Regions from separate parts of the Nocardia sp. NPDC058666 genome, predicted to be linked through region 2. Evidence: riboswitches for the same ligand, from Rfam matches in the RefSeq annotation. Region 2 holds a riboswitch; each other region holds the start of a gene.
The links. Region 2 has a riboswitch for S-adenosylmethionine ahead of ACFWVD_RS26050 (bifunctional o-acetylhomoserine/o-acetylserine sulfhydrylase). Riboswitches for the same ligand answer to the same signal wherever they lie in the genome.
Positions count from the first base shown of each region.

Region 1: linked by a shared signal. The riboswitch ahead of ACFWVD_RS06715 (aminotransferase class V-fold PLP-dependent enzyme) and the one ahead of ACFWVD_RS26050 (bifunctional o-acetylhomoserine/o-acetylserine sulfhydrylase) in region 2 are both predicted to bind S-adenosylmethionine.
Region 3: linked by a shared signal. The riboswitch ahead of ACFWVD_RS17365 (rhodanese-like domain-containing protein) and the one ahead of ACFWVD_RS26050 (bifunctional o-acetylhomoserine/o-acetylserine sulfhydrylase) in region 2 are both predicted to bind S-adenosylmethionine.

Region 1 covers NZ_JBHXRY010000002.1:39,153-49,521, reverse strand. Annotated here, with positions in the region: gene ACFWVD_RS06760 (D-alanyl-D-alanine carboxypeptidase/D-alanyl-D-alanine-endopeptidase) at 1-801, opposite strand, end outside; gene ACFWVD_RS06755 (inorganic diphosphatase) at 967-1,455, shown strand; gene ACFWVD_RS06750 (DHA2 family efflux MFS transporter permease subunit) at 1,529-3,199, opposite strand; gene ACFWVD_RS06745 (MarR family winged helix-turn-helix transcriptional regulator) at 3,196-3,687, opposite strand; gene ACFWVD_RS06740 (crotonase/enoyl-CoA hydratase family protein) at 3,775-4,596, opposite strand; gene ACFWVD_RS06735 (YbaK/EbsC family protein) at 4,706-5,182, shown strand; gene ACFWVD_RS06730 (flavin reductase family protein) at 5,423-5,890, shown strand; gene ACFWVD_RS06725 (hypothetical protein) at 5,897-6,157, shown strand; gene ACFWVD_RS06720 (excalibur calcium-binding domain-containing protein) at 6,176-6,475, opposite strand; gene ACFWVD_RS06715 (aminotransferase class V-fold PLP-dependent enzyme) at 6,578-7,894, opposite strand; SAM riboswitch class IV at 7,934-8,048, opposite strand; gene ACFWVD_RS06710 (MarR family winged helix-turn-helix transcriptional regulator) at 8,263-8,697, shown strand; gene ACFWVD_RS06705 (Pls/PosA family non-ribosomal peptide synthetase) at 8,854-10,369, shown strand, end outside.
Region 2 covers NZ_JBHXRY010000018.1:22,202-32,570, reverse strand. Annotated here, with positions in the region: gene glpK (glycerol kinase GlpK) at 1-1,372, shown strand, start outside; gene ACFWVD_RS26060 (MFS transporter) at 1,390-2,586, opposite strand; gene ACFWVD_RS26055 (NADP-dependent isocitrate dehydrogenase) at 2,760-3,977, opposite strand; SAM riboswitch class IV at 4,383-4,493, shown strand; gene ACFWVD_RS26050 (bifunctional o-acetylhomoserine/o-acetylserine sulfhydrylase) at 4,575-5,891, shown strand; gene ACFWVD_RS26045 (homoserine O-acetyltransferase) at 5,888-7,033, shown strand; gene ACFWVD_RS26040 (TetR/AcrR family transcriptional regulator) at 7,037-7,672, opposite strand; gene ACFWVD_RS26035 (oxygenase MpaB family protein) at 7,806-8,753, shown strand; gene ACFWVD_RS26030 (DUF3017 domain-containing protein) at 8,814-9,059, opposite strand; gene ACFWVD_RS26025 (tRNA (cytidine(34)-2'-O)-methyltransferase) at 9,242-9,706, shown strand; gene ACFWVD_RS26020 (FUSC family protein) at 9,796-10,369, opposite strand, start outside.
Region 3 covers NZ_JBHXRY010000006.1:264,192-274,560, reverse strand. Annotated here, with positions in the region: gene ACFWVD_RS17390 (CaiB/BaiF CoA transferase family protein) at 1-905, opposite strand, end outside; gene ACFWVD_RS17385 (DUF456 domain-containing protein) at 1,032-1,514, shown strand; gene ACFWVD_RS17380 (amidohydrolase family protein) at 1,515-2,363, opposite strand; gene ACFWVD_RS17375 (FAD-dependent oxidoreductase) at 2,400-3,788, opposite strand; gene ACFWVD_RS17370 (hypothetical protein) at 3,961-4,419, shown strand; SAM riboswitch class IV at 4,465-4,583, shown strand; gene ACFWVD_RS17365 (rhodanese-like domain-containing protein) at 4,601-5,023, shown strand; gene ACFWVD_RS17360 (O-succinylhomoserine sulfhydrylase) at 5,020-6,228, shown strand; gene ACFWVD_RS17355 (hypothetical protein) at 6,327-6,500, shown strand; gene ACFWVD_RS17350 (hypothetical protein) at 6,549-7,076, shown strand; gene fgd (glucose-6-phosphate dehydrogenase (coenzyme-F420)) at 7,147-8,157, opposite strand; gene ACFWVD_RS17340 (HAD-IIA family hydrolase) at 8,287-9,087, shown strand; gene ACFWVD_RS17335 (hypothetical protein) at 9,230-10,006, shown strand; gene ACFWVD_RS17330 (MarR family winged helix-turn-helix transcriptional regulator) at 10,003-10,369, opposite strand, start outside.

The sequences.
Region 1 (10,369 bases), on a different contig from region 2:
GCCGGGATCGATCCCCAGCTCAGCGGCCAGCGCGCGACCGGCTTCCAGAGCGGGGGTCGAGGTGCGGGGGGAATAGTCGATCGAGAAGACTTCGCGACCGCTGTCGATCATGATCGGTTCGATCGGCGCGATAGAGCCTTCGGGCACGTCGATCGGATCCCAGCCGGGCGCCATCGTCGGGCCCGAGTACAGCGACGTGTCGACCACGATCGCATTCGCCTGCTTGCCCGCCGCCCGCACCTGCGCGGCCAGATCGGAGATCCGGGCACCGTCGGTGAAGTAGCCGCCCGCGGGCTGCGTGGTCAGCGTCGGGTCGCCGCCCGCGACCAGCACCAGTTCGCCGGACGCACCGGCGAGGACCTTGGTGGCCACCCGCTGATCGTCGGGCAGGGTCAGCAGCGCGGCCGCGACCAGCATGATCTTCGCCGTCGAGGACGGAATCATCGGCTTGGTCGGGTCCTGACTCCACAGCGTCGTCCCGCTGCTCGGATCGGTGACCTGCCCGGCGAACGCGCCCAGATCAGGGTTTCCGATCACCGGAGCCAGCGCCGCGGCGATTCCCGCGACCGTCGGCGCGGGCGCGTCAGACCTGGCAGGCGCCACCTCGGGGAACACCTGACCGGTGTCCGGCGGCGGTGTCACGGTGAGCCCGCCGTGCCGGAATTCCGGCGTCCACGGCTTCGCGATCGCCGCGAATCCCCCCGCGATCACCAGCACCGCGATGACCACCGCCGATAACCAGATCCAGCGAGACCCGCGGCGCCCCTGCGCTCGCGATCCCGGATTACTGCCGTCTGTCACGACCGTGTCTCCCTCAAACGCCGCCCGACACGCCTCGACTGTGCGACTACAGCCGCCTGCCGCACCGGTGTACCAGCACACCACACTATCCTCGTTGCGCACCGGTTCCCCAGAACGATCTGGCGATTCGGCACAGACCAGCACTCGAACGAGCAAGGAGATGGCGTGGAGTTCGACGTCACCATCGAGATTCCCAAGGGTTCTCGGAACAAGTACGAGGTCGATCACGAGAGCGGCCGGGTCAAGCTCGACCGGTACCTGTACACCTCCATGGGCTACCCGGCCGACTACGGCTTCATCGAGAACACCCTCGGCGAGGACGGCGACCCGCTGGACGCGCTGGTGCTGCTGCCCGAGTCGGTGTTCCCCGGCGTGATCGTCGAGGCCCGCCCGGTGGGCGTGTACCGCATGACCGACGAGGCCGGCGGCGACGACAAGGTGCTGTGTGTCCCCGCGGGCGACCCGCGCTGGGACCACATCCAGGACCTGGGCGACGTCTCGGAGTTCGAACTGTCGGCGATCAAGCACTTCTTCGAGCGCTACAAGGATCTCGAGCCCGGCAAGTATGTCGAGGGTTCGGAGTGGCTGGGCCGCGCCGAGGCCGAGAAGATCATCGACGAGTCCTTCGCTCGTCTGAAGGAATCCGGCCACTGAGCTGATTCCGACGAAAAACGGGAAGTCCGAAGGGTTTTCGGACTTCCCGTTTTGCTGTCAGTACCAGCCACCCCTAGGTCTGGTCATCCCCACCCTTGGTCGCTTGCAGTCCGCTGGACATGCGCAGCGGGACTTCCTTCCAGAACAGCACCAGCAGCAGCGCGATCAGTGCCACGGCGGAGGCTACGAGGAACACCGTCGACATCGAGTCGGCGAAACCGACCTGGAAGGGTTTGGCCAGTTCCGGGTCGAGTTGCTGGATGATCGAGCTGTCTTTCAGCACGTCGCCCGCGGCCGAAGTGTCCTGTGCGAGAAGGCCCTTCGACAAGGCGACGTCCGCTGGGTTCGAGCTGCGCGCGCCCTCGATCACTGCCTGCTGGTAGGCGGGATCCTTCGCCGATTGCTGCAGTTCCGTGGTGATGTTCGGGGCCAGCAGTGAGAACAGGATCGACAGGAAGACCGCCGCGCCCAGCGTGCCGCCGATCTGCCGGAAGAAGGTCGCCGAGGCGGTGGACACGCCCATGTCCTTGGGCGGCAACGCATTCTGTAGTGCCAGCGTCAGCGGTTGCATCAGATTGCCGAGGCCGAAACCGGTGACCGCCATGAACAACATCGCCAACCACAGCGGGCTGTCGGCATCCAGCAGGTGCAGCAGGAACAGGCCCAGCGTGAGCATGAACCCGCCGATGATCGGAAAGGCGCGGTAGCGACCGGTTTTCGAGATCAGCCGCCCTGACAGGATCGACCCGATCATCAGCCCGAGCACCATCGGCAGCATCTGCAGTCCGGCCTCGGTCGGCCCGGCGCCACGCACCACCTGCAGGTACTGCGGCAGCAGCAACATCCCGCCGAACATGGCCGCGCCGACGACGAACGAAATCACCACGCCCAGTGCGAAAGTCACGTTGTCGAAGACTCGCAGCGGGATCAGCGCCGCATCACCCATGAACTTCTCGACCGCGACGAACGCGACCAGACCGATCGCGCCGATCGCATAGCAAATGATTGAACCCGCACTCCCCCAGCCCCATTCGCGACCCTGCTCGGCCACGATCAGCAGCGGAACGAGTCCGACCGCGAGCACCACAGCGCCCGCGAAGTCGATGCGATGGGTCGCGTGCGGCTTGCGTGGCAGGTGCAGCACGCGCGTGACGACCACCAGCGCGAGCAGCCCCAGCGGCACGTTCACCAGGAACACCCAGCGCCAGCCGGTGATGCCAAGAATCGTGTCCTGCCCGGCCAGCAGGCCGCCGAGCACGGGACCGAGCACACTCGAAATACCGAACACCGCAAGGAAATAGCCCTGGTAGCGGGCCCGTTCGCGGGGTCCGATGATGTCGCCCATGATGGCCAACGCCAGCGACATGAGACCGCCCGCGCCGAGACCCTGGAACGCACGGAACGCGGCCAGCTGATACATCGAAGTCGCGAGCGTACACAGCAGTGAACCGATGATGAACAACCCAATTGCGGCCAGGAAGAACGGCTTTCGACCGAACATGTCCGAAAGTTTGCCGTAGAGAGGAGTACTGATCGTGGCGGTGATCAGGTAGGCCGTGGTGGCCCATGCCTGCAGTGAATAGCCGTCGAGATCGTCGGCGATGGTGCGGATCGACGTCGACACGATCGTCTGGTCCAGCGAGGCCAACAGCATGCCGAGCATCAGCCCGGACAGGATGGTCAGGATCTGGCGATGGGTGAAGCCGGCGGGGGAATCCACCGCGGGGGTGGCAGTGGTGGTCACGAGTCGTTCTCCGAAGCGGTGATGGCCGATGGCCGGGCGAGCAGGGTGGCGCGGGCGTGGTCGTAGTCGTCCACGAAGCGGGTGAGCAGCCCGGCGAAACTCGCGCGGTCGGCCGCGGACCAGCTGTCGGTGATGATCGCGATGCTGTCCTGCCTGCGGGCGCGGATGCGGGCGGCGACCTCGCGCCCCTCGGCGGTGGCCTGCAGCACCGTCGCGCGGCCGTCGTCGGGATCGGCGGTGCGTTCGACCAGCCCGCGGTCGACCAGTTGCGCGACCTGCCTGCTCACCGTCGACGCGTCCGAGTGCACGGCGTCGGCCAGCGCCCCCGAGCGCATCGCGCCGTCACACACCAGCCGGAACAGCACCACGAAACCGGCCGGGTCGATGCCGGAGGAGTCCTTCATCTGCGCCAGCGACCGGTCCCGCAGGCGGTGCAGCCGGACGAGCTGCGAGGCGATCGTGTCGATCGCCTGCTCGATCTCGCTCATGTGCCACCTTTACTTGCATCATACAATTAGTTGTTCGATACAAGTATGTGCGTAGACCGGTCGCCGGGGCAACCGTTTGAACTGCCTTTACTCGCCCTTGAACTCGGGTGCGCGCTTCTGGAACACCGCCGTGATCGCCTCGGTGAGGTCTTTCGACGGCAGGAACGCGGCGTTCCACGTCGACACATAACGCAGGCCCTCGGCCACCGCCGGACCGGTCCGCTGCTCGAGCACATCCTTGATGCCCTGCACCACCAGCGGCGGGTTGCCCGCGATCTCGCGCGCCATCGCGTGCGCGGCGGCCAACACGGCCTCCTGATCGTCGAACACCTCGTTCACCAGACCCATTCGCTGCGCCCGCGCCGCGTCGATGTCCTTGGCGGTGAACGCCAGCTCCCGCAGATTGCCCTCGCCGATGATCCCCGGCAGCCGCTGCAGCGAACCGATGTCGGCGACGATCGCCACCTTCGCCTCACGCAAGCTGAACTTCGCGTCCGCGCTGGCCAGCCGAATATCCGCGGCCGCGATCAAGTCGAGCCCACCACCGATGCACCACCCGGAGATCGCCGCGATCACCGGTTTGGTGCACTCGGCCAGCGCCGTCACCGAAGCCTGCATCCGCCGGATCTCCTCGAGAAACTTCGCACGAGGCGCGGCCTTCGCGTCATCGGCCAACACCGGCGCCAGCGTCCCCGCGGTCGCCGCCAGATCGAGACCGTACGAGAAATGCTTGCCCGACCCCGTGATCACCACCGCCCGCACCTGCGCGTCGGCGTCGAGCTCGGCGAAGATCTCCGGCAACTCCCGCCAGAAATCCGGGCCCATCGCATTGCCCTTACCCGGCCCCGTCAACGTCACCTGCGCGACGTTGTCGGCGATCTCGACGGCGAAAGCCTTCCATTCACTCATGGGGTGATTATCGCCTCCCGGCCCGTCCACCTCGGTCTCGCACCCCCGAGGCTGCACCAGAACTCCAGTAACACAGCACATTTCCGGCAATCGACCTACTCTGGATGACATGCGCAGGTCGTCATTGCCGCCGGTCGCATGCCGGGTCGCGGAAACTCTCATCGCCCGCGGGCACCACGGCGTCATCGTCTGCCCCGAGACGCCGTCCCCCACCGCGGCCGCGGCCGCCCGCGCCATGGGCGCGCACCCCACCGCGATTCTCACCGCCCAGGTCTTCCTGCTCGACGACGACCCGGTCCTGATCCTGGTAGCCGACCACCACCACGTCGACCTCACCCGCACGGGCAAACGCCTCGAAGGCACCCTGACCCCCGCCCCCACGCCGTTGGTCGAACGCATCACCGGCCAACCCATCGACGGCACCGCGCCACTCGGCCATCCCACCAACCTTCCCACCTGGGTCGATACGGCGCTGGCCGCCCACTCCGAAGTCTGGGCGGCGGGTGGTCACCCGAACACGGTGTTCCGCACCAACTTCCGCGAACTGGTCCGTATCACGGCGGGTTTGCCGCTCGACCTGGACTGAAGTCGCGCGGCATTGAGCGCAGGCAGATCGAAAACCCGACGCCCCGATTGTCCCGGGCCTGTGCCCTGCGTTTTTACCGCGACCGCGACCACCCAGTCAGACCAATCGGACAACGCGGGCGCAGGAACGCGGGTTGGGCGGGCGTAAGTTGAAGCGGTGGGCGATGTACAACCTTCCGAGACCGGCCTGGTAGTTCCCGACGATCTGAGCGGGATCACCGCCGAGCAATACCGGGCCTCCATGCGCCATTATCCGGCCGGCGTCACCGTGGTGACCCTCGACGCCGACACCGGCCCCGTCGGCTTCACCGCCACCTCCTTCGCCTCCCTGTCGCTGGAACCACCCCTGGTCTCGTTCAACATCGCCCACACCTCGTCGAGCATCGACGCCCTGCGCGCCGCCGACTCCGTGGTCATCCATTTCCTGGGCGAACACCAACACGACCTGGCCCACCGCTTCTCCCGCACCGCCGCCGACCGCTTCACCGACCGCTCCCTGTGGACCACCCTCCCCACCGGCGAACCAGTCCTGCACGGCACCCCCATCTGGCTGCGCACCACCCTCCACAAACTCATAGACCTGGGCGACCACACCCTCGCCGTAGGCCTGGTAACCCGAGTCCACGACCAAACCGAAGAATCCCCCTCAGCCGCCCCGTTGCTGTACTACAACGGCAAATACCACCGCCCCACCCCCCTCGACACCTGAGAGTCCATGAGCGAGTTCCGCGTAACCGGCGTCTTCCCTGTCAGCTACAAACCGAACCCGTTCGTGACGGGCTATGCGATCGGCGACTTCCGTCAGGGCGACCACGTGGAACTCCGGCGGGGCGACGAGGTGATCGCCGACGGAACCCTCCAGTGGATCGAATTCCACCGATCATCCAGAGGCGAATACTCATTCACCTTTTCGGACACGATCTCCCAGCTCGTCCAGCCGGGCGATGTCGTGCACTCGACCTCGACCGCCGACTAGGCCGGAAGAACGACGAGACTATTTTTCGCAGGCGATGCCGTCCCCGTCTCGGTCCAAGCTGGATCTGTACCCCGGGTCGCCCCGGTGCAGCGGCGCGGCGCCGGCTGCTTTGGCCGCCTTGCAATTCGGGTAGTAGGCGCTGGCCGGCGCGGGTACTTCGGGTGCGGGGACGGGCGCAACACGTGGGGCAGGCACGTCAACGGTCGTGGTGGGCACAGGGACGATGACGGGCGGCGGAGGTGGCGCGAGCGTCGTGGACGGCACCACGGGGCCTGGCTCCTCCGAGTACCCGGCGCGGGCGATGGGCCGATCTCCCATGCGGGGATGCCGCCGAAACTGGCGTAATCGACCAATTCGCCTCGTCGAAATCAGTTTTCTGACTTTTGAGCGTCGAAGTGGTCGATTACGCCGGGTTGGCGGTTACCCGATCAAGCAGGGGGCCGCGCCTTCGGGGGAAGACGCGGTGAGGGGGCGGGTTTCGGGGGTGGGGTTCCAGTGGCCGTCGGTGGGGGCGTAGGTCCAGGTGGGGCCGGTGGCGACCAGGGTGGTGACGGCGTCGATCAGGCGGTCTACGTCGGCGGCGGTGGTGCCGAGGCCGATGCTGGCGCGCAGGGCGGCGTCCAGGCCCAGGCTTGCCAGGAGGGGGTGGGCGCAGAAGCGGCCGTCGCGGACGCCGATGGCGTGTTCGGCGGAGAGGTAGGCGGCTACCTGGCCGGGGGCGTAGTCGGCGACGGTGAAGGCGACGATGCCCACACAGTCGGGGCTGTCGGACCAGATGGTGACCAGGTCGACGCCGGGGATCGTGGACAGGCCGTCGCGGAGGCGGTCGGCCAGGAAGCGTTCGTGCGCAACGAGTTCGGTGGGGTCGATGGCGGCGAGTGCGTCGCAGGCGGCGGCGATGGCGGCCGCGCCCAACACATTCGGGGATCCGCCTTCGTGCCGCTGGGGTGCGCAGGCCCATTCCACTTCGGACACACCGACATTGCGCACCGCGCCACCGCCGGCCAGGTACGGCTCGCCCTGGTCCAGCCAGTCACGTCGACCCACGAGCACGCCCGAGCCGAACGGCGCGTACAGCTTGTGCCCGGAGAAGGCGAGATAGTCGATGCCGGTCTCGCGCAACGAGATCCGACGATGCGGCGCCAGCTGCGCGGCGTCGACGAGGATGCGCGCACCACACAGATGCGCGATCCGCGCGAGACGTTCCAGCGGCAGCACCTCACCGGTGACATTGGACGCGCCGGTCACCGCGAGCAGCGCGGCGGGCTTGCTGCACAGTTCGGCGACCACCCGCTGCACCGTCTCCTCGACGGTGGCACCGGCGCGCACGACCCGGCGACCGTGCTCGGTCCACGGCAGGAAGTTCGCGTGATGTTCGATATCGAGCACCACGGTCTCCCCCGGCACGCACCCGGCCAGCAGGTTCAGCGAATCGGTGGTGTTGCGCGTGAAGACGACGACCTGGTCGTCGTCGGCGTCGAGGAACCGGGCGACCGAGCCGCGCGAGGCCTCGTAGCACTCGGTGGAGATCCGCGACGCGTACCCGGCACCGCGGTGCACGCTGGCGTAGAACGGCAGCAGCTGCGAGATCCGGTCGGTGACCTGCTTCAACGCGGGCGCGCTGGCGGCGTAGTCGAAGTTGGCGTAGGTGCTCGTGCCGCCCTGCACGAGCGGAACGCGCAGGTCAGCGCCGGACACGGCGGCGATGGCACAGGTGGGGTCGATTACAGCAGTCATGACGAAATCCCGTCGGTTCAGGGACCCGCTCGAAGAGTTGGCCCGCGCTTGCCGCGTCCGATGCGGACGTCAGCCAGGTCGTCACCCGGAGCACCCCACCGCGGAGGAGGGTTGCCGACCAGCAAGCCGGGGCTGAACACTGGTACTCGTGACCTGCAACGAGAGTGACAGACGATCGCGGGACCTGTCAACCGTCAAGGCGTGAGTCACAGGAAGTGGGCGGTCGACACGTCGGGATCATCAGAATTTTCGAGATCGCGCGATTGCCCCGAGTTGCCTGGTCACGCCCACTTCTCAACCATCTGAAAACCCCATGATGGACACCCGAGATGATTGAGCGGCTCCACTATTTGCTAGAGTCCTCTCTCATGTCCACGAACACGAACTCCGTCCGCGGCCTGCCGCGCTACCCGGTGTACGCGCTCGGACGGCTCACCAAGGCGCTGCACGCCGAGATCGACGTGCCGTTGCGCGATCACTGGGTGCTCACCTTCATCGAGGAGAACGCCGACCTGACGCAGAAGAAAGTCGGCGACGCGCTCGGCATCGACCGCAGCGAAGTCGTGCGGCTGATCGATGCGTTGGAACGCGCCGACCTGGTCGAACGCACCCGCGACGGCAAGGATCGCCGCAAGTACCGACTGCGGATCACCGAGGCGGGGCGCAAGCAGTGCAAGCGCACCGACAAACTGATCGTCGAAGCCACCGCCCGAGTGCTGGACGGCCTCGACGAACAAGAACAGCGCACGCTGCACCGACTGGTGGTCACGGCGCTGGGCGAGTTGCCGGAATCGCCGTCGTGATCAGCGCCGACGGCACGCCGCACGCTGCCGTCGAGCAAGTCCCTCCGCGAGTACCGTTGGCATCTGGTGACCATCCCGTTTGCCCTCCGGTAACCCGCTCATGAAACAACAGACACCACCGATGGGGGTCAACCGATGAGAGGTGGACTGAGCACGATGCTCGAGCCACAGGTTCCGGCGGTTCTTCGCGACCCGCTGTTGCGCGCCGATCTCGCCGCGCCGCCGCGCACCCTGGTCGACATTCTGACCAGCACCGCGCTGGCACACCCGGACGCACCGGCGATCGACGACGGCGCGGTCGTGCTCACGTACATGGAGCTGATCGCCACGATCGAGGCCCGCATGGCCGAGCTGACCGAGGCGGGCGTGCGACCGGGCGACCGGGTCGGCGTGCGGATGCCGTCGGGTAGCGCGGCGCTGTACGTGACGATTCTGGCGGTGCTCTACTGCGGCGCGGCCTACGTGCCCGTCGACGCCGACGACCCGGAGGAACGCGCCAAGCTGGTCTTCGGCGAGGCGAAGGTGAGCGCGATCGCGACCGCCGACGGCATCGAGTCACAGACCACGGCCATGGGCGACCACGACTGGAACACCCTGCCGTCCCCCGACGACGACGCGTGGATCATCTTCACCTCCGGCTCCACCGGAACCCCGAAAGGTGTTGCGGTAACCCATCGCAACGCCGCCGCCTTCGTCGATGCCGAGGCGCGCCTGTTCCTGCAGCAGGCCCCGATCGGCCCCGGCGACCGCGTACTGGCCGGACTGTCGGTGGCCTTCGACGCCTCCTGCGAGGAAATGTGGCTGGCCTGGCGCAACGGCGCCTGCCTGGTCCCCGCCCCGCGCGACCTGGTGCGCACCGGCGCCGATCTGGGCCCGTGGCTGATGCGCCGCGAGATCAGCATCGTGTCGACGGTGCCGACGCTGGCCGCGACCTGGCCCGCGCAAGCACTGGAATCGGTGCGGCTGTTGATCTTTGGTGGGGAAGCGGTGCCGCCCGAGCTGGCCGAGCGCCTGGCGGGCCCCGAGCGTGAAGTGTGGAATACCTACGGGCCGACCGAGGCAACCGTCGTCGCGTGCGCCGCGCTGCTCACCGGCGAGATGCCCGTGCGAATCGGCCTTCCCCTCGACGGCTGGGACCTGACTGTTGTTGACCCGCAAGGCAACCCGGTAGCCGAAGGCGAAACCGGCGAACTCGTGATCGGCGGCGTCGGCCTGGCCCGCTACCTCGACCCCGCCAAGGACGCCGAAAAGTACGCACCCCTGCCCTCGCTGGGTTGGGAACGCGCTTATCGCAGTGGCGATTTGGTGCGCAACGACCGCGACGGCCTGATCTTCCTCGGCCGCGCCGACGATCAGATCAAGATCGGCGGCCGCCGCATCGAACTCGGCGAACTCGACAACGCACTGCAGCACCTACCCGGTGTCAGCGGCGCGGCTGCCGCTATCCGAACCACCAAGGCGGGCAACAAGATCCTGATCGGCTACCTCACCGGCGCCGGACCCGATTTCGACGTGAAGAAGGCCAGAGAGATTCTGGCCGAACAACTTCCGGCCCCGCTGGTCCCCCGCCTGGCGATCGTCGCCGACCTGCCGACCCGCACCTCCGGCAAAGTCGACCGCGACGCCCTGCCGTGGCCACTGCCTTCGACCGACGAGCCCGAGACGGGCCTGT
Region 2 (10,369 bases):
GTCGGGGTGGGTGGAGCAGGACGCGCTCGAGATCTGGCGCACCGTCGAGCGGATCGTGCCCGCGGCCCTGCGCGACGCCGGGATCACCGTCGACCAGGTGGCCGCGCTCGGGATCGCCAATCAGCGCGAGACCACGGTCGTGTGGGATCGCAACACCGGGTTGCCGGTGCGGTTGGCGATCGTCTGGCAGGACGTGCGCACCGAGGAACTCGTCGAAGAGCTGCGGAAACAGGCTGGGGCGCAGCGTGTTCCGGAACTCAGCGGTCTACCGCTGGCCACCTACTTCGCCGCACCTCGCCTGCGCTGGTTGCTCGACAATGTCGACGGGCTGCGGGCCAAAGCCGAACGTGGCGACGTCCTGTTCGGCACCATGGAATCCTGGCTCATCTGGAACCTCACCGGCGAGCACGTCACCGACGTGACCAACGCGGGCCGCACCCTGCTGATGAACCTGGCCACCCGGCAGTGGGACGAGGAACTGTTGCGGTTCTTCGACATTCCCCGCGCCATGCTCCCCCGCATCGAACCCTGCACCGGCGATTTCGGCATCGCCCGCACTGTCGTGCCCGGCGTCCGGATCGGCGCCGCCCTCGGCGACCAGCACGCGGCCCTGTTCGGCCAAACCTGTTTCGCCCCAGGGGAAACCGAATGCACGTACGGCACCGGCGGCTTCCTCATGATGAACACCGGCACCGAACTGATCCGCTCCACCCACGGCCTGCTCACCACCATCGGCTACCAGGTCGGCCCCGAACCGGTCTACGCGCTGGAAGGCCCCATCGCGGTCACCGGTTCCCTGGTCCAGTGGCTGCGTGACATCGTCGGCCTGATCGCCACCGCCCCCGAAATCGAAACTCTCGCAAACACAGTCGACGACAACGGCGGCTGCTACCTGGTCCCCGCCTTCTCCGGCCTCTACGCCCCCCACTGGCGCAGCGACGCCCGCGGCCTGCTCATCGGCCTCACGTCCTACGTCACCAAAGGCCACCTGGCCCGCGCCGTATTGGAAGCCACCGCCTGGCAGACCCGCGACGTGGTCGAAGCGATGAACGCCGACGCGGGCCTGAAAGCCCAATCCCTGCGCGTAGCAGGCGGAATGGCGTCCAACAACCTGCTCATGCAAATGATCGCCGACGTCCTCGACACCCCCGTCCTGCGCCCCCTGGTCACCGAAACCGTCTCCCTCGGCGCCGCCTACGCAGCAGGCCTAGCCGTCGGCTACTGGCCCGATCTCCAAGGCCTACGCCACAATTGGCGCGTAGCCGCCCAATGGAACCCCTCCCCCACCCGCGAAACCCGCGACGAGGAATACGAACGCTGGCAACGAGCCGTCCAACTCAGCGTCGGCTGGGCCCGCCCGGCCACGGGTTGACGTCCTCAACCAGGCGGTCAGTGCGTTGTACTGCGGCGTTGCAGGAACACCGTCAAGGTGAACAGGAGCACGCCCGCTACGGCGAGGAGGGCGCCGATCATGGCGGGGGCGGTGTAGCCCAGGCCTGCGGCGATGACGAGGCCGCCCAGCCAGGCGCCTGCGGCGTTGGCGATGTTGAGGGCGGCGTGGTTGAGGGTGGCGGCGAGGGTTTGGGCGTCGGCGGCTACGTCCATGAGGCGGGTTTGGAGGCCGGGGGCCAGGGCGGCGCCGGAGGCTCCGACCAGGAAGGCGCCGATGGAGGCGGTGATGGGGTTGTGGGCGGCCAGGACGAAGCCGGCCAGGATCACCACCATCGCGATCATGGCTACGAAGATCGAACGGTCGACACCGCGGTCGGCGAGGATGCCGCCGCCGATATTGCCCACGATCATGCCGAGGCCGAACAGGGCCAACACGATCGGGACGGCGCCCAGTGGCATGCCGGCGACGTCGGTCATGGTGGTGGCGATGTAGGTGTAGACCGCGAACATGCCGCCGAAGCCGATCGCGCCCACGGCCAGGGTGAGCAGTACCTGCGGGCGTCGCAGGGCGCCGAGTTCGGTCATCGGGTTGGTGAGTTTCATGCCGGTCAGGGCGGGGACGTAGCGCCAGAGGGCGGCCACGGTCGCCATGCCGATCACGGCGACGACCACGTAGGCGTCGCGCCAGCCGAAGTGTTGGCCGAGCCAGGTCGCGCCGGGAACGCCGATCACGTTGGCGACGCTGAGGCCGAGCATCACCGCGGCTACCGCCTTGGCTCGCTGCCCGACGGGGGCCAGCGTGGCGGCGGCCAGGGACGCGACGCCGAAGTACGCGCCGTGCGGCAGGCCGGAGACGAAACGGGCGAGCACGAGCGTGCCGAAGGTCGGCGCGAGCACGGTCCCGATATTGCCGACGGTGAACGCCATCATCAACACGATCAGCAGTTTCTTGCGCGCCACCCGCGCACACAACGCGGCGATCAGCGGCGCACCGACGACAACTCCCAGCGCGTAGGCCGACACCGCGTGCCCGGCGGACGGCTCGGAGATCTCGAAGGCCCGCGCGATATCGGGCAGCAACCCCATGGTCACGAATTCGGTGGTCCCGATCCCGAACCCACCCAGCGCCAACGCGAGCATCGCCGGGACGTGCCAGTTGGTACGTGGCTCGTCGAGGCGTTCAGGGGCGGCGATGGAAGTAGGCACGCTTCCATGCAACGACGATCAGTACCTATTCGCTACCCGAGACCGGCGTGAGTTGGCCCACCGTGGGCTGACCGGCCGGGTACAGGCACAAAAAAGCGCTCGCATCGGATTCGATGCGAGCGCTTTTGCAGCCGTGCAGGTCCATGATTACGGACCGGGACTCACTTCAGAGCGCGTGCCAGGTTCACATCGAGCGCACCGAGGAACTCCTCGGTGCTCAAGTATCCCTGGTCCCCGCCCACGAGCGCGGCGAGGTCCTTCGTCATCTGACCGCCCTCGACGGTCTTGATGACCACATCCTCGAGCGCCTGGGCGAAGCCGATCACCTCGGGGGTGTTGTCCAGCTTGCCGCGGTGCTCGAGCCCACGCGTCCACGCGAAGATCGACGCGATCGGGTTGGTCGAGGTGGGCTTGCCCTGCTGGTGCTGACGGAAGTGCCGGGTGACGGTGCCGTGTGCGGCCTCCGCTTCACAGGTACGGCCGTCGGGCGTGAGCAGCACCGAGGTCATCAGGCCCAGCGAGCCGAAGCCCTGCGCCACGGTGTCGGACTGCACGTCGCCGTCGTAGTTCTTGCAGGCCCAGACGTAGCCGCCCTCCCATTTCATGGAGGAGGCGACCATGTCGTCGATGAGGCGGTGCTCGTAGGTCAGGCCCGCCGCGTCGAACTCGGCCTTGAACTCGGCGTCGAAGACTTCCTCGAAGGTGTCTTTGAACATGCCGTCGTAGGCCTTGAGGATGGTGTTCTTCGTGGAGAGGTACACCGGGTAGTTCTGCTGCAGGCCGTAGTTGAACGAGGCCCGCGCGAAGTCCTCGATGGACTTCTTGAAGTTGTACATACCCATGACGACGCCGCCGTCTTCGGGCATCTTCACGACCTCGTGCACGATCGGCTCGCTGCCGTCTTCGGGCGTGAAGGTCAGCGTGACGGTGCCCGCCTCGTAGACCTTGAAGTCGGTGGCGCGGTACTGGTCGCCGAACGCGTGGCGGCCGATGATGATCGGCTTGGTCCAGCCGGGCACCAGGCGGGGCACGTTGGAGATGATGATCGGCGCGCGGAAGATGGTGCCACCCAGAATGTTTCGGATGGTGCCGTTGGGCGAGCGCCACATCTTCTTGAGGCCGAACTCCTCCACCCGCGCTTCGTCGGGGGTGATGGTGGCGCACTTGACGCCCACGCCGTACTTCTTGATGGCGTTGGCCGCGTCGATCGTGACCTGGTCGTCTGTCTTGTCGCGGTACTCGATACCGAGGTCGTAATACTCGAGGTTCACGTCGAGATAGGGATGGATCAGCTTGTCCTTGATGAACTGCCAGATGATCCGGGTCATCTCGTCGCCGTCGAGCTCTACAACGGTGCCTTCAACCTTGATCTTGGACATGGATCTTCGTGTCCTCCTCGGTGGGTGCCCTTTTATTGCACGGCCAGGCGAACACGCTTGTGAGCGGACCCCAGCTATTCCAACAAACCGTATATGCCGCGCGTTGGTTGCGTGACATCGTTATGCAAACTCTTGGTGCAAACATGACGAGCGTACTGCTACCGGTCACCTCACCGCGAGGGGAGGGCGAACTGTGCGATACGCGCGCGAGGCACCCGGCCATACCTCGTTTCCCCCTGCTGGGCATCCAGCTTACCCATCGGTCGTCGCGACCCGCCCGCGCTCCCCGCGCACCGGCCACCAACGACACGCCAGCGCCTGCCACACCGCCACCGCAGTGATCTTCGGCGGGAAATGCGGGGGAAGTTTCCGCGTGCGTGCGATGTCCGGTTAACATGACGGCAAGGTCATGAGTGCCAGCGTCAAGCCCCGGCTCGCTGGTCGGCAACCCTCCAGCTGCGGTGGGGTGCTCCGGGTGATGACCGGGCTCTCGAAAGTCGAGAGCAAGCGCGCGTTGCAGGAGGCCCCCCATGTGTTGTTGTCCGACGATCCGACCCAGTTGACGAGATCCCCGGCGAACACCCACTGGAGCACGACATGACCGACACCTCCCTGCCCGAGAACTGGTCGTTCGAGACCAAGCAGATCCACTCCGGCCAGGCCCCCGACGCGAGCACCAACGCGCGGGCGCTGCCGATCTACCAGACCACCTCGTACACGTTCCGCGACACCGATCACGCGGCGGCGCTGTTCGGTCTGGCCGAACCGGGCAACATCTACACCCGGATCATGAACCCCACCCAGGACGCGGTGGAGCAGCGGGTGGCCGCGCTGGAAGGTGGCGTCGCGGCGCTGCTGGTGGCGTCGGGCCAGGCCGCGGAGACGTACGCGATCCTGAACCTGGCAAGCGCGGGCGACCACATCGTGTCCAGCCCGCATCTCTACGGCGGCACGTACAACCTGTTCCACTACTCGCTGCCCAAGCTGGGCATCACGGTCTCGTTCGTCGAGGACCCCGATGACCTGACGCAGTGGCAGGCGGCCGTGCGGCCCAACACCAAAGCGTTCTACGGCGAGACCATCGCCAACCCCAGCAGCGCGGTGCTCGACATTCCCGGCATCGCCGGTGTCGCGCACGACAACGGCGTTCCGCTGATCGTCGACAACACCGTCGCCACCCCGTACCTCATCCAGCCGCTTGCGCACGGCGCCGACATCGTCGTGCACTCCGCGACGAAGTACCTGGGCGGACACGGTGCGGCCGTGGCCGGCGTGATCGTGGACGGTGGCACCTTCGATTGGACCGTGCGCGACGCCGACGGCAACGCCCGCTTCCCCGGTTTCACCGAGCCCGATCCCAGTTACCACGGTGCGGTGTTCGCCGATCTGGGTGCGCCCGCGTTCGCGTTGAAGGCGCGCGTGCAGTTGCTGCGCGATCTGGGCGCGGCGGTGTCGCCGTTCAACGCGTTCCTCATCGCGCAGGGCATCGAGACGCTGAGTTTGCGGGTGGAACGGCATGTCAGCAATGCCGAAGCCGTGGCGAAGTTCGTCGCCCAGCAGCCGGGTGTGGACGCCGTGCATTACGCGGGTCTCGAGTCCTCACCCTGGTACGCGCGGGCCAAGCAGTTGGCACCGAAGGGTGCGGGCGCGATCGTGGCGTTCGAGCTGGCCGGCGGTGTCGATGCGGGCAAGAAGTTCGTCGACGCGCTCAGCCTGCACAGCCATGTGGCTAACATCGGAGATGTGCGTTCTCTGGTGATCCACCCGGCGTCGACCACGCACTCGCAGTTGACGCCCGACGAGCAGTTGGCGGCCGGCGTCACCCCCGGCCTGGTCCGGCTCGCGGTGGGCATCGAGGGTATCGACGACATTCTGGCCGACCTACGGGTCGGGTTCGCGGCGGCGACGACGTGACTGTGAGCACCGAATCGCCGATCGCCGCGCCCGGAACCGGAGTGGACCTGCTGCCACCGCTGGACGGGCGAGTCGGCGTGGTCGCCATCGGAGACGTGACGCTGGAGAACGGCGCCGTGATCCCCGATGCGCGGCTGGCGGTGCAGCGCTGGGGGCAGCTGTCGCCCGCGCTGGACAATGTGGTGCTCGTGGAACACGCGCTCACCGGCGACTCGCATGTCGTCGGTGGGCCCGACGGGGCACCCGGCTGGTGGGAGGGCATGGTCGGGCCCGGCGCGCCGATCGACACCGACCAGTGGTGCGTGATCGCCACCAACGTGCTGGGCGGCTGCAAGGGCAGCACCGGCCCGTCTTCGCTCGCGCCCGACGGAAAGCCTTGGGGCGCACGGTTTCCCGCGTTGAACATCCGCGATCAGGTGCGCGCCGAGATGCAGCTGTTCGACGCGCTGGGGATCGCGCGCCTGGGCGCGGTGGTCGGCGGTTCGATGGGCGGCATGCGGGTGCTCGAGTGGATCATCGGTGCGCCCGAACGGGTTTCGGCGGCGCTGATCCTGGCCGTGGGCGCGCGTGCGACCGCGGATCAGATCGGCACCCAGACCACCCAGATGGCCGTGATAACCGCCGATCCCGACTGGCAGGGCGGCAACTATCACGGCACCGGCCGCGCGCCGATGACCGGCATGGGGCTGGCTCGCCGCATCGCGCACCTGACCTACCGCACCGACGGCGAACTCGATCACCGGTTCACCAATCGCGCCCAGGGTGACGAGGATCCGTGGACCGGGGGCCGTTACGCGGTGCAGAGCTACCTCGAGCATCAGGCCGAAAAGCTGTGTCAGCGTTTCGATCCGGCGACGTATGTGCTGCTCAGTGAAGCGATGAACCGACACGATGTGGGTCGTGGCCGCGGCGGTGTCGCTGCCGCGCTCGCCTCGACTCCGGTGCCCTGTGTGGTCGGCGGGGTCGACTCGGATCGCCTGTACCCGTTGAACACTCAGGCCGAGCTGGCCGAAGGTCTGCCCGGCTGTGCGGGTTTGGAGATCGTGCATTCGCGCGACGGGCACGACGGGTTCCTCACCGAGGCGGCCGCGGTGTCGAAGTTGCTCACCGAGACGATGCGGTTGGCGCGGGAGAACCGCTGAGCTTCACGGCCCGGTCAGCAGGGTGACGATCGAGCGGACATATTCCTGAAGTCGTTCGCGCGGATACCGTTCCGGGTCGTTGACGGCCAGTCGACCCAGCATTTCCGCGACGGTGAGCACCGAGTTCGCCAGCAGTTCGGCGTCCATGTCCGACCAGCGTGGTGACAGCGAAACACCCATGCGGACAAGCGCTTCCGCGCGTTCCAGAATGTCGGTGCGTGCAGCACGAAGGGCCGCACGGTATTCGTCGGGCGCGCTCGCGGGCGTGGCCAGGATCAGGCGCCAGCGCGTCGGATTCGCCAGTGCCACACCGACGAACGCTTCCACCGTCGACGACGCGGCGGTCACCGGGTCGGCGCCGAGCAGGTCTTCGGGCAGCGTGTCGGCGATCTGCTCCAGCCCGCGTTCGCGTTCGCGTTCCAAAAGCGCTTCCACCAGTTCGGCGCGCGTGGAGAACACCGTGTACAGCACCGGTTTTCCGACGCCTGCTTCCTGCGCGACGGCTTCCATGCTCAGCTCGTGCAGTTCCATGCGGCCCAGCACGGTGAACGCGGCGTCGAGCAGTTGCGCGCGGCGTTCCTGCGGCGGCAGACGCGGGGCATAGCGGCGTCGCGGTCGTTGATCCTGCGTCGCGGTCACGCGCCCACCTGCCTTTCCTCCCCTGGACGATACCCCGCGGCCGATCCGCTCCCACAAATCCTACGCAACCGTTGTATTCAACTCACGCCATTGCTACGGTGGTGTTGTATTCACTTGCAAAGGAGCACGTGCCATGGCATTCGATGCGTCTACCCTGCGCCGCGACGACTACGGGTTCTTCGGGCCCGACTCCCCCAGCTGGAAGGTGTGGGCGTCGCCGACCGCGCTGATCGGCTTCCAGCGCGCGGTCACCCTCGAACACTTCGACCCCTTCCTGACCGCCGCGGTCGCCGATTCCCAGGGCATCTACGACAACCCCGCCACCCGGCTGGACCACACGCTGGCCTACTTCGTGCTGGTCGCGCTGGGTGACGGCCGCACCGCCATCCAGGCCGCCGAACACCTGATGCAGGTGCACGCGCCGATGACGGGCATCGAACCGATCAGCGGCAAGCGGTACAGCGCCAACAGCCCCGAAACCCAGCTGTGGATCCACCTGACCGGGTGGCATTCGGTGCTCAAGGCCTACGAGATGTACGGGCCCGGTCGGCTCAGTGCCGAGGAGGAGGATCGGTATTGGGCCGAGTGCGCGATCGCGGCCGAGCTGCAGACCTGCAAGCCGTCGGAGGTGCCGCGCGATCGGGAGGGCGTGCAGGCGTATTTCGAACGTGTTCGGCCGCGGTTGTGCGTGACCGAGCGGGCGGTGCAGGCCATGCATTACCTGCTGTGGACGCCGCCGAGTAAGGGGTGGAAGTTCGCGCTCGGTGGTCGACTGCTGTCGTTGGCGACGATTCCCACGCTGCCGATGTGGATGCGCAAGCTCGGGCGGTTCAACCTGCCGCGCATTGTCGATGTGGGAGTGCGTATTCCGGCGAAGGTGATCGCGTGGGTGGCCGCCCGCCGCGACAACTGGGTACTGATCCATGCCGCGCCGTTCATCGCGCCGATGACGGGTCAGATCTTCGCGTCGCACGCGTATTCCGCTGCGCCTCAGCAGCTTTCGACAATCACCCCGCGCGAGGCCCGCGAGCTCTATGGCAGTCAGGGCTCCCGCAGTCTCTGGGCCTCCGAAACCGCTTGAATGACACCGCGATCGAGGGTGTGGGACCGGTCGCGTCAATGACGCCGCGGCCGGTCTTCCTCAGTTGACGCCGAGCGTGTTGATGGTGACCGCCAGGAAAACGATGGCGCTGCCCAGCGCGGTCAACGCGGCCACGTCGAACGGGCGACTGCGCACCGCGAGCAACCCCACCTGCACGGTCGGCAGACACAACCGGAACGCCGCGGCCACCAGAGCGGCGCTGCCGAAGATCAGCGCGCCACGCCGCCACCGATCCCACGCCACGAACCCGACCGCGATCACGATCAGCGCGGTCACCACGGTCATCGGCAGGTGACTGCGCAGATACTGCTCCCCCGCACTCAACCGCACGACCCGATGCTTGCCGGTCGTGTGCTTGTCGGTCGAGTCCGCCTTGTTCACGCCCCTGATTGTTCCAGTGTTCTGGAAAAGTGGCACACAGGGGCTCTGCGCGCGCTCGGCCGTCAACGGTCAGTACCCTGCTCCGAGTGTTCAATGTGATGTTCCATCAGCCGGTTATTCCGCCGAACACCGGCAATGCGATCCGGCTCGTCGCGGGCACCGGGTGCGCGCTGCACCTGATCGAGCCGCTGGGCTTCGACCTGTCGGAGTCGAAACTGCGCCGGGCGGGCCTGGACTACCACGACCTCGCCTCGGTGACCGTCCATCCGGATCTGGAGACGGCGTGGGCCGCGATCGGGCCGCAGCGGGTGTTCGCGTTCACCACCCAGGCGACCACGCGCTACACCGATGTGGCCTACCAGCCCGGCGACGTCCTGTTGTTCGGCACCGAGCCCACCGGCCTGCCCGCGGAGGTGCTCAGCGATTCCCACATCACCGACCAGGTGCGCGTGCCCATGCTGTCGGGGCGACGGTCGATGAACTTGTCGAACACTGCGGCGGTCGCGGTGTACGAGGCGTGGCGGCAGTTGGGGTTTCCCGGCGGGGTCTGACTGCGCTTCGGCTCGCCCGCCGTTGGGCGCCGAACGCGACGCCGTGCTGAAAGTTCCGTCGAGCAGGCCGGGGTGTCGGTAGGTCACCGCTAGGCGGCGTCGGGGCCCATCCAGCGCCACAGGGCGTAGCCGACCGTCAGGGAGATCGCGCAGCCGATGACGGTGTCCAGGAGTCTTTCGACGAGCACGCCTGCGGTCATGGTGGCGCCGAGGCCGGTGAACACCGCGACCAGTGGCGTCATGACCATCGCGTAGGCGGTGTAGTTGGCGGCGCGCAGGTAGGGGCGCGACGCGGCGATCAGTCCGATTGCCAGGACCAACACCCAGATCGGGATCGACGCCAGGAACAGGCCGCCCAGCAGCACGCCCAGTGCGGTACCGAGGCCGCGTTGCAGGCTGTGGGTCAGCGCGGACGTGTGGTCGCGTTGGACCACCAGGGCCACGGTCAGCACGATCCAGTACGAATGCGTGCCGTGTAATTGGTGGGCGATCAGTTCGGCGACGATCATGCTGCTGATCAAGCGAGCCGGATAGTGCCAGCCCGCAACGGTTTTCAGTCGTGCTGCCCACTGACGCAGGTCGTCGGCCAACGGTGCGGACGGTGGGATGGCGGCGGCCTGCTTGCCGAGCAGGTGGTAGGTCAGGGCGAAAGTGAGCATCGTC
Region 3 (10,369 bases), on a different contig from region 2:
TCGGTGCCGTCGAAGATCGCGGTCCACTCGTCGCGGGTCTTGGTCAGGAATTTGTCGGTGAACAGCTTGCGCAACTGGTCCTGTCCGCTGGGGTCCAGCTGCTGCGGCAGACCTTCTTCGGAAATCTCGAGCCCGGCCAGCAGTTGCTCGTAGAACTGCGGCTCGATCGCCCCGACCGCCATGTACTTGCCGTCGGAGGTTTCGTAGGTGTCGTAGAACGCCATGCCGGTATCGAGGAGGTTCTCGCCGCGCTCGTCGGACCACAGCCCCACCCCGCGCATTCCCCACACGAAGTGCGAAAGGGCAAGCGCCCCATCGACCATCGCCGCGTCGATCACCTGACCCTTGCCGGAAGTCTGCCGCTCCACCAGCGCCGCGAGAATGCCCATCACCAGGAACATCGAGCCGCCACCGAAGTCGCCCACCATGTTCAGCGGCGGCACCGGCCGCTCACCTTTGCGCCCGATCGCGTTGAGCACGCCGGTCAGCGAGATGTAGTTGATGTCGTGCCCGGCGCGATCGGCCATCGGACCGTACTGGCCCCACCCGGTCATCCGGCCGTAGACCAGGCGCGGGTTGCGGGCCAGGGTCTCGTCGGGTCCGAGACCCATCCGTTCGGTGACGCCGGGCCGGAAGCCTTCCAGCAGCACGTCGGCCTTCTCGACCAGGTCGAGGATCTTGGCGACGTCGGCGGGATCCTTCAGATTCGCTTCGACGATCGTGCGCCCACGCCACTGCGGACGCTCGATGAAGCCGGGCAGCTGCCGGTGTCGCTGCACGCGCACCACGTCGGCACCGAGGTCGGCCAGCAGCAGCGCGGCGTGCGGACCTGGGCCGATGCCCGCCAACTCGATGACCTTGATCCCCGCGAGGGGGCCCTGCTTCGCGGTGGACTCCGTGCTCACGGGTGACCTCTGTTCATCGTCGAACGGTATTGACACTTCGACAATAGCGCCGGGGTGGCGGCTCGGGTAGAGCATGGGCGAGAATTCGGTGAGCGCGACTCGGCGTGGCAACGGGAGGACCCGGTAGTGAGCGTGTGGGGTGAGGTCGTTGTCGGCCTGGTGATTCTGGTCGGCATCGTCGGCGTGATCGTGCCGATTCTGCCCGGGGTGATCCTGATCTTCGGCGCGATCGCGGTGTGGGCGTTCATGACCGGCGGCGCGACGGCCTGGACGGTGTTGGCGGTGGCGACGGTCGCGGTGGTGATCTCCGGCATCGTGAAATACACCTGGCCAGGCAAACGAATGCGCGAAGCGGGCGTGTCGAACCGGGCGTTGCTGGTGGGCGCGGTGTTGGGCGTCGTCGGCTTCTTCGTGATCCCGATCGTGGGCCTGTTCATCGGGTTCGTGCTCGGCGTGTATCTGGCTGAGCTGTACCGCTTGAACACCAACCAATTGGCTTGGCCCGCAACAGTTCACGCGCTGAAAGGCGTAGGCCTGTCCATGCTGGTGGAGCTGTTCGGCGCACTGATCGCGTCGGGAGTCTGGCTCACCGGCGCAATTCTCAGCTGATTACTCGATAACCGGCAGCGGCCGCGTCTGATCGTCCGCGCCGGGCAGCAGATTGCGCGGAATCGGAATGGTCGGATTCTCCACGCGCACAGCAGGTGTCGCGTCGCGGTGCACCGGGGGCAGCCGGTAGAACTCGCGGGCATTGTCCTCGAGCACCGCGTGCATATCCGCGCCCACCACTTGGCAGATCAGGTCGATATCGCTGTCATCGAACGGCCTGCCCGCGCGCGTGCCCGGCAGATCGCTACCGAACATCAATGCCCCCGGATTGACGGTGTGAATGCGCCGCAGCGTCTCGGCCACATCCATCTCGACCCGCCCGAACCCGGTCGCCTTCACCCGCGCACCGCGATCCACCAGGTCCAGCAGATACGGCAACCCCTCCTCGGACATGCCGAGATGGTCGATCGACAAGGCGGGCAGTTTCGAGATCACCGGCTGCAACGAGGCCAGCATCTGCCCGTCGATATACAGCTCCACATGCCAACCGGCCAGTTCGTGCGCGCGCAACGCCTGCAACGTCATCTCGGTGATGTCGGCGGCGGCCCGCTTGAGGTTGAACCGCAGCGCCCGCACGCCCGCGCGATCGAGTTCGAGAATGTCGTCATCGGTGGCGTCGAGGTCAAGGCGGGTCACCCCGACCCACTCCGGTCCGAGCGCGGACAGCGCTGCCTTCAGATACGTCTGATCAGCTCCCTGAAAAGACGCACTGACGACAGCACCGCCGCGAACATCGAAGTGCCCCATGCGCTGTCGATAGTCATCGATCACGTAGGGCTCGGGTAGATAGCCTTCGTTCTCGATCAGCGGAAACCGCGGATCGATGATGTGGACGTGGGCATCGAACACGGGTACAGAATGCCCTATCTCGACAGTGGTGGCAGCTCAGGCCTTGTTCGGCTCGGACGCGCGCAGCATGTCCTCGCGCTCGACGACCTTCACGCGCTCACGGCCTTCGGGCTCGCCCAGCGCCCGCTCGTGGGCGTCGAGGCGGTACCAGCCGGCCCAGGTGGTGAACGGGATGCCCTTGCCCTCGAGGAACTCGGTGACCGCGTCCAGCTCGGGCTTGGGCGCAGGGGCGAAGGCCTTGGCGTCGTCGAGCAGGCAGGCGATGGTCTCGTTGGCGTCGCCCTTGGTGTGGCCGATCAGGCCGACGGGGCCGCGCTTGATCCAGCCGGTCACGTAGGTGGCGGGCATGAAGCGGGCGTCGCCTTCGGCGGTGTCGTCGGCGATCACGCGACCGGCCTCGTTGGGCACCGTGCCCGCCTGATCGTCGAACGGCAGCTGGGTGACGTTCTGCGAGAGGTAGCCAACCGCGCGGTACACGGCCTGGATGTCCCAGTCGGTGAAGTTGCCGGTGCCCTTGACGTTGCCGGTGCCGTCGAGTTGCGTGCGCTCGGTCTTCAGGCCGACGACCTTGCCGTTGTCGCCCAGGACCTCGGCGGGGGATTCGAAGAAGTGCAGGAACAGCTTGTGCGGACGATCGCCGTGATCGCGAATGGCCCACTGTTCGAGGGTGTTCGCGACCATGTCGACCTGCTTGGAGTTACGCCGCGCGGCTTCGGAGCCCTCGTCGTAGTCGATGTCTTCGGGGTTGACGATGACCTCGATGGTGGGCGAGTGGTCCAGTTCGCGCAGTTCCAGCGGGGTGAACTTGGCCTGTGCGGGCCCGCGACGACCGAACACGTGGACCTCGAGGGCTTTGTTGCCCTTGAGGCCTTCGTAGACGTTGGGCGGGATTTCGGTGGCCAGCAGTTCGTCGCCGGTCTTGGCCAGCACACGCGCGACATCCAGCGCGACGTTGCCCACGCCCAGCACCGCGACCTTCTCCGCGTCCAGGGGCCAGGTGCGCGGCACGTCGGGGTGGCCGTCGTACCAGGACACGAAGTCCGCGGCACCGAACGAACCATCCAGTTCGATGCCGGGGATGTCCAGGGCGCGGTCGGCGTTGGCGCCGGTGGAGAAGATCACCGCGTCGTAGAACTGGCGCAGGTCATCGAGGGTGATATCGGTGCCGTAGTCGATATTGCCCAGCAGCCGCACCTGGTCTTTGTCCAAGACCTTGTGCAGCGCGGTGATGATGCCCTTGATGCGCGGGTGGTCCGGTGCGACGCCGTAGCGGATCAGGCCGAAGGGAGCGGGCATGCGCTCGTAGAGGTCGATGCTCACGTCGGCATCGGACTTCATCAGGGCGTCGGCGGCGTAGATACCGGCCGGTCCCGCGCCCACGATCGCGATGCGAAGTGGGCGAGTAGCTGCACTCTGTTCGGTCATGTCTACGCGCACCCTTTGGTCGAGAACTGATTTGACGGCGTCAACTTAGCTCAGGCTAAGTCAGCAGTCCGGCTAAGTGACAGCTGGCCGCATCGAACGCGATTCTAGCTGCGGCGTTGCGGCGACCCGGAGCGCGGTGTGGCTGCCCGCGCGGGTCTGTCAGGATTACAGCATGAACGAGGAGCAAACTGGCTCGGAAGACCAGCCCATCGTGGTGGATCAGACCGACAAGCGTTCCATCGTCCCGTTCGTGGCGGCCGCGGTGGTGGCGATCATCGTGCTCATCGGCATCGTGCTGGGCGGACTGCTGTCACCGGCTGAGAAAAATGTCACAGAGGCCGACCGTCTCGCCGCCGCTGTCACCAACTATATCGACGCGCGTTCCCGCAGTGACCTGCGTCCGCCGACCGGGGTGGCCTGCGAGGGCTTCAACGAGGAGGCTTCTGGCCTGTCCGAACAGCTAGGCGGCCCGAAATCTACCGTCACCATCGACGGCAAGGGGTTCACCAACGCCACCGTCAACGGTGATCGCGCCAAAATCGACGCCACCGTGGTGGTAGACGGAAACCCGAAGTCCACCGCCTGGAAACTGACCCGCGGCGACGGCGCGTGGCTGGTGTGCTCGTTCTGAATCGTTTGACACGATGACCGGGTCCGAGGCAATCTCAGATCGCAAGGTCATGAGTGCCAGCGTCAAGCCCCGGCTCGCTGGTCGGCAACCCTCCTCCGCGGTGGGGTGCTCCGGGTGACGACCTGGCCGTGTTTTCCGGAGTTCCGGCACGGCAAGAGCGGATTCACGCAGGAGGATCGACATGACTTACGCCGGCGATATCACCCCTGAGCAGGCGTGGGAGTTGCTCACCGAGCACCCCGGCGCCGTGCTGGTCGACGTGCGCACCGAAGGCGAGTGGGCACACATCGGCATCCCCGACACCAGCTCCATCGATCGCCCCGCCCATTTCATCGAATGGGTCGACGGCACCGGCACCCGCAATCCGGACTTCGGCGTGCAGCTGGACAAGGCACTGGCCGGACGTCCCGACGATGCACCGGTGGTGTTCCTGTGTCGCTCCGGTCAGCGTTCCGCGCACGCGGCGAACCTGGCGACGGCGGCGGGCGTGGCACCGTCCTACAACGTGCTCGACGGTTTCGAAGGTGGTCCCGACGCGTTCGGTCAGCGCGGCAGCACCGGTTGGCGCGCTGTCGGCCTGCCGTGGCGTGAGGTCAACGCATGATCACCGGTGGTTCGTTCGACAAGCCCCTGCCCGAGGGCGTCGGCCCCGCCACGCTCGGTGTGCGTGGCGGCCTGCGCCGTTCCGGCTTCGACGAGACGTCCGAGGCGCTGTACCTGACCTCGGGTTTCGTCTACGAGAACGCTGAAGCCGCCGAGGCCGCCTTCACCGGCGACGTCGAGCACTTCGTCTACTCCCGCTTCGGCAACCCGACCGTGGCCATGTTCGAGGAGCGCATCCGCTTGCTCGACGGCGCCGAAGCGGCCTTCGCGACCGCATCCGGTATGTCCGCGGTCTTCACAGCTCTCGGCGCACTTCTGAAGGCAGGCGACCGACTCGTCGCCGCCCGCAGCCTGTTCGGCTCGTGCTTCGTGGTCTGCAACGAGATCCTGCCGCGCTGGGGCATCGAAACCGTCTTCGTCGACGGCGACGACCTCGACCAGTGGGAGCAGGCACTTTCCGTGCCGACCCAGGCCGTGTTCTTCGAAACCCCCGCCAACCCGATGCAGACCCTGGTCGACGTCCGCAAGGTCACCGAACTCGCCCACGCCGCAGGCGCAAAGGTGGTGCTGGACAACGTCTTCGCCACCCCCCTGCTGCAACGCGGCTTCGAACTCGGCGCCGACGTGGTCGTCTACTCCGGCACCAAACACATCGACGGCCAGGGCCGAGTCCTCGGCGGCGCGATCCTCGGCGCCAAGGACTACATCGACGGCCCGGTGAAAACCCTGATGCGCCACACCGGCCCCGCCCTGAGCCCCTTCAACGCGTGGACCTTGCTCAAGGGTTTGGAAACCATGCCGCTGCGCGTGCGCCACTCCACCGAGTCGGCCCTGCAAGTGGCCAAGTTCCTCGAGACCAACAAATCGGTCGACTGGGTGAAATACCCCTTCCTGGAATCCCACCCCCAACACGCGTTGGCCCTGGACCAGATGACCGGCGGCGGCACCGTAGTCACCTTCGCCCTCAACGGCGACGACGGCAAAAAGCGAGCCTTCGAGGTCCTGAACCGCCTCCGCATCATCGACATCTCCAACAACCTCGGCGACGCCAAAACCATGATCACCCACCCCGCCACCACCACCCACCGAGCCATGGGCCCAGAAGGCCGAGCCTCAATCGGCTTGTCCGACGGGGTAGTCCGCATCTCGGTAGGCCTGGAAGACCTCGACGACCTCCTAGGCGACCTCGACCACGCCCTGAGCTGACTGCGCGCATCCTCGCGATGACCAAAGATGATCGCGGCCAAGGATTTACACTGCGACCATGACTGCTGGGGGAGTCGCACAACCTGCGACGACCGGAAATGGTCGTGACCGCGGCCGGACTGGACCATCGCCGGTCCGGCCGCTTCGCGCGGGACGAGGTGGCCCACGCCCGGATATTCGTCCAGCGCACCTCGTCCATGCTCGGCGCACCCGCGGAACAGGTGCTGACCGCAATGCGCCACTACCGCTCGACCCTGCTCATCCTCCCGTGACTACCTGCACAACCGATATCTATGAGGTGAGATGGATGGTGAACACTGATGGCTGACAATTCGCGACCGTCGACTCGGCGCGGGAGCGCATTGTGGTTGGCAATCGCAGTTGCCGCGATGTCGATGGTTGCCACCGGGTGCATGTCGGCGGACAACCACTCGCAAAAGTGCGAGACGACGGCGAAACTGGAAACCAAAGAATTCGAACGGGAAACCAGGGCCGCGATCGACAAGGCAGACACGTTGCCGCCGGGCTATTGCCTGTACAACGTGAGCATCAACAAGAACGACACCGAAGGCGTACTCGGTGTGAATATCTACCTGGCGGTCGCCGACTCGAAAGGCCGGTTGGACGACCTGCGACCTGCGGCGACTGCGATCGCGCACGTGGTGAAGAAGGTGCCCTACGATTTTCCGGTCGCCGACCTGTATGTGTCGAACCTGACGCCCGAGAACAGCTCGAAAAACTATGCTGGAATTCTCGCCGAGGAATTCCACACACGGCCATGGGACGGTTCGCCGTCACACGAAGCTGAGTTGGCATCGTGGGTCCCATGGTATGCCGTTCCGCAATAATGTGGCCCCGGCCGAACGCGACGACTCGCGTTCGGCCCGGACATTACCGCCGGGGCGGCCTTTCGGACCCTCAGCCCAGTGCGCGCAGACGCGGAGCCAGATCCCGCTTGAACAGGTCGAGGAAGCGGAGCTGATCTTGGCCGGGGGCGTGGAAGACCAGGTGGTTCAGGCCCGCGTCGATGTATGGCTTGATCTGGGCGACAGCGTCTTCGGGGTCGCTGGCCACGATCCAGCGCTTGGCTACCTGTTCGATCGGGAGGGCGTCGGCGGCCTTTTCCATTTCAATCGGGTCGGTGATGTCGTGCTTCTGTTCGGGGGTCAGCGACAGCGGGGCCCAGAAGCGCGTGTTCTGTAGTGCCAGTTCGGGATCGGTGTCGTAGGAGATCTTGATCTCGATCATCTTGTCGATGTCGGCGACGTTGCGGTCGGCCTTGGCGGCGCCTTCCGCGACGGCGGGCAGCAGCTTCTCGGTGTACAGGTCCATGCCTTTGCCCGAGGTGCAGATGAAACCGTCGCCCGCGCGACCCGCGTACCTGGCCACCACCGGGCCGCCCGCGGCGATGTAGACGGGGATACCGCCCTTGGGCACGTCATAGATGGAGGCCCCGACGGTGTGGTAGTACTCGCCGTCGAAATCGACGCGGTCGCCGGTCCACAGTTCGCGCATCAGCTTCACCGCTTCGCGCAGGCGAGCGAAACGCTCCTTGAAATCGGGCCATTCGCCTTTGAAACCGGTCGCGATCTCGTTGAGCGCCTCACCGGTGCCGACCCCGAGCATGATCCGGTTCGGGTAGAGGCAGCCCAGCGTCGCGAAGGCCTGTGCGATCACGGCGGGGTTGTAGCGGAAGGTGGGGGTGAGCACCGAGGTGCCGAGCTGGATGCGGTCGGTGCGCTCGCCGACGGCCGCGAGCCAGGCCAGCGAGAACGGCGCGTGCCCGCCGTCGTGGCGCCACGGCTGGAAGTGGTCGCTCACGGTCGCGCTGTCGAGGCCGTGCTGCTCGGCGGCGACGCCGAGTTCGACCAGCTCCCGCGGCCCGAACTGCTCCGCCGATGCCTTGTACCCGAGCTTGAGCTCCACCATTCCCGCTACTCCTGTCGTTCGCCGCACGCCCCTGCCCCACGACCCTAGTCAACGACCCCGACATCGCGCCGCGAGCACGGCCGGAAGTTTCATCACCCACGGCCCCGACTTTTAGCGGACAATTAACTGGTGACCGCCAAAGACGAGAAGATCCTGTCGTACCTGACCGACATGGACGGCGTGCTGGTGCACGAAGATCAACTGATCCCCGGCGCCGACGAGTTCCTGGCCGAACTACGGGCGAACGAGATCCCGTTCCTCGTGCTCACCAACAACTCGATCCGCACGCCCCGCGACCTGCAGGCCCGCCTGCGCCAGACCGGCCTGGACATCCCCGAGGAGTCGATCTGGACCTCGGCGCTGGCCACGGCCACCTTCCTCGCCGATCAGCGCCCGAACGGCACCGCCTACGTCGTCGGCGAATCCGGTCTCACCACCGCGCTGCACGAGATCGGGTACGTGCTCACCGACGTCGACCCCGACTACGTGGTCCTGGGCGAAACCCGCACGTACTCCTTCGAGGCGATCACCACCGCGATCCGCCTGGTCGACCGCGGCGCCAAGTTCATCGCCACCAACCCCGACGCCACCGGCCCGTCCCGCGACGGCGTACTCCCCGCCACCGGTTCGGTCGCCGCGCTGATCACCCGCGCGACCGGCAAGGACCCGTACTACGTCGGCAAACCGAACCCGCTGATGATGCGTTCGGCCCTGCGCCGCATCGGCGCCCATTCCTCGACCACGGTGATGATCGGCGACCGCATGGACACCGACGTGATCGCCGGCCTCGAAGCAGGCCTGCGCACCATCCTGGTCACCTCCGGCATCTCGACGAAGGCATCGGTAGAGCAATACCCCTTCCGCCCGACGTCGATCGTCCATTCAGTAGCCGACCTCGTCGGCCGAACCCGCCAACCGTTCGTCGACTAGGTCCTGGTCAGTTGATCACCAGGCCATGAGGGATTTTCCCTCTCGGCCGATGTTTGCGTGATCGCCTGGTGATCACATGTCCAAGTGGATTGCCTTGGGGCTTGTAGAGTGGCCAGCGCTGATCGGACTCGAGGGGGGAACTGTGCACGGCGACGGGGATTGGTGGGCCACGCCCGGACCGGGACAGGCAAATGGGCATCCGGGATACCAGCCGCAAAACCCCGGATACCCGAGTGTGCCCGGCTACCAGCCGAGCAACGGCCCCGTCTACCCGGGAAGTCCGGCGCCGGGCTACTTCCCGAATATGCCGCCCGGGCAGCAGATTCCGAGGCCACATGCACCGCAGCGTCGCTCATCTGCTGGCACTGCGACTGTCGTGTTGATCGGCGCGGTGGTGATGGTTCTCCTCGTGGTCGGCGCCGTGATGTACACCAACTCTCGGGGCACCGACCCGGAACAGATGGCGACAATGTTTCCCGGACTGGTGCAGCCCACCGGCGGCGTGGGCGGCGGCTACGCCGATCAGAGCTGCTGGCACGAGACGTCCGGCGACAAGCTGCGAGCACCCGACAACGACACCCTGCGGCTAGGCGACTGGACCGACGCCTGGGACTGCTGGGGTCATGTCAGCAACCCCGGTTACGTGGTGCTCGCCTACCCGGAACACGCCGACGTCATGAAAGTCGTCCAACAGCTCCCGCCCAACAAGGTGAGCTACAGCAGCCAGAAGGTCGCCGCCTACAGCTGGCAAACCCCGGACACCGCAACCCCCATGCACTTCTGGAAGCTTCACGCGTTCACCGATGAGCACCGGAACCGTTTCATCGTCTTGGCGCACGAGAAGTACTGGCCCGTCCTGGAGCAGGGCAAAGACCTCGCCGCATTCGACCTGTGGTGCCAAGCAATGCCCTTCGACTAGTCGTCGTCGGCGATGATCGCCTCCAATATCGAGGACAAGCGGGTCAGGGTCTCGACGGTCGCCGCGAACTCTGTGGGGCCCAGAGCCGCGGCCAGGCGTTTCGCCATGGCCGCGTGTTGCGGATTGATGCGTTGGATGGCCGCGTCGCCTTCGGCTGTCATGGCGACCAACTTGGCCCGCTTGTGCGCCGGGTTGGGGCGGTATTCGCACATGCCCTTGGCGACCAGCAGGTCCGCGATTCGTTGGACGCTCTGGCGGGTGATGCCCATGGCGCGGGCGATGCCTGCGACCGTTTCCGGGTGTTCCTGAACCGCCGCCATCACCTGCCACCAGGCGACCGAGATGCCTGCCGGTGCGGACAGG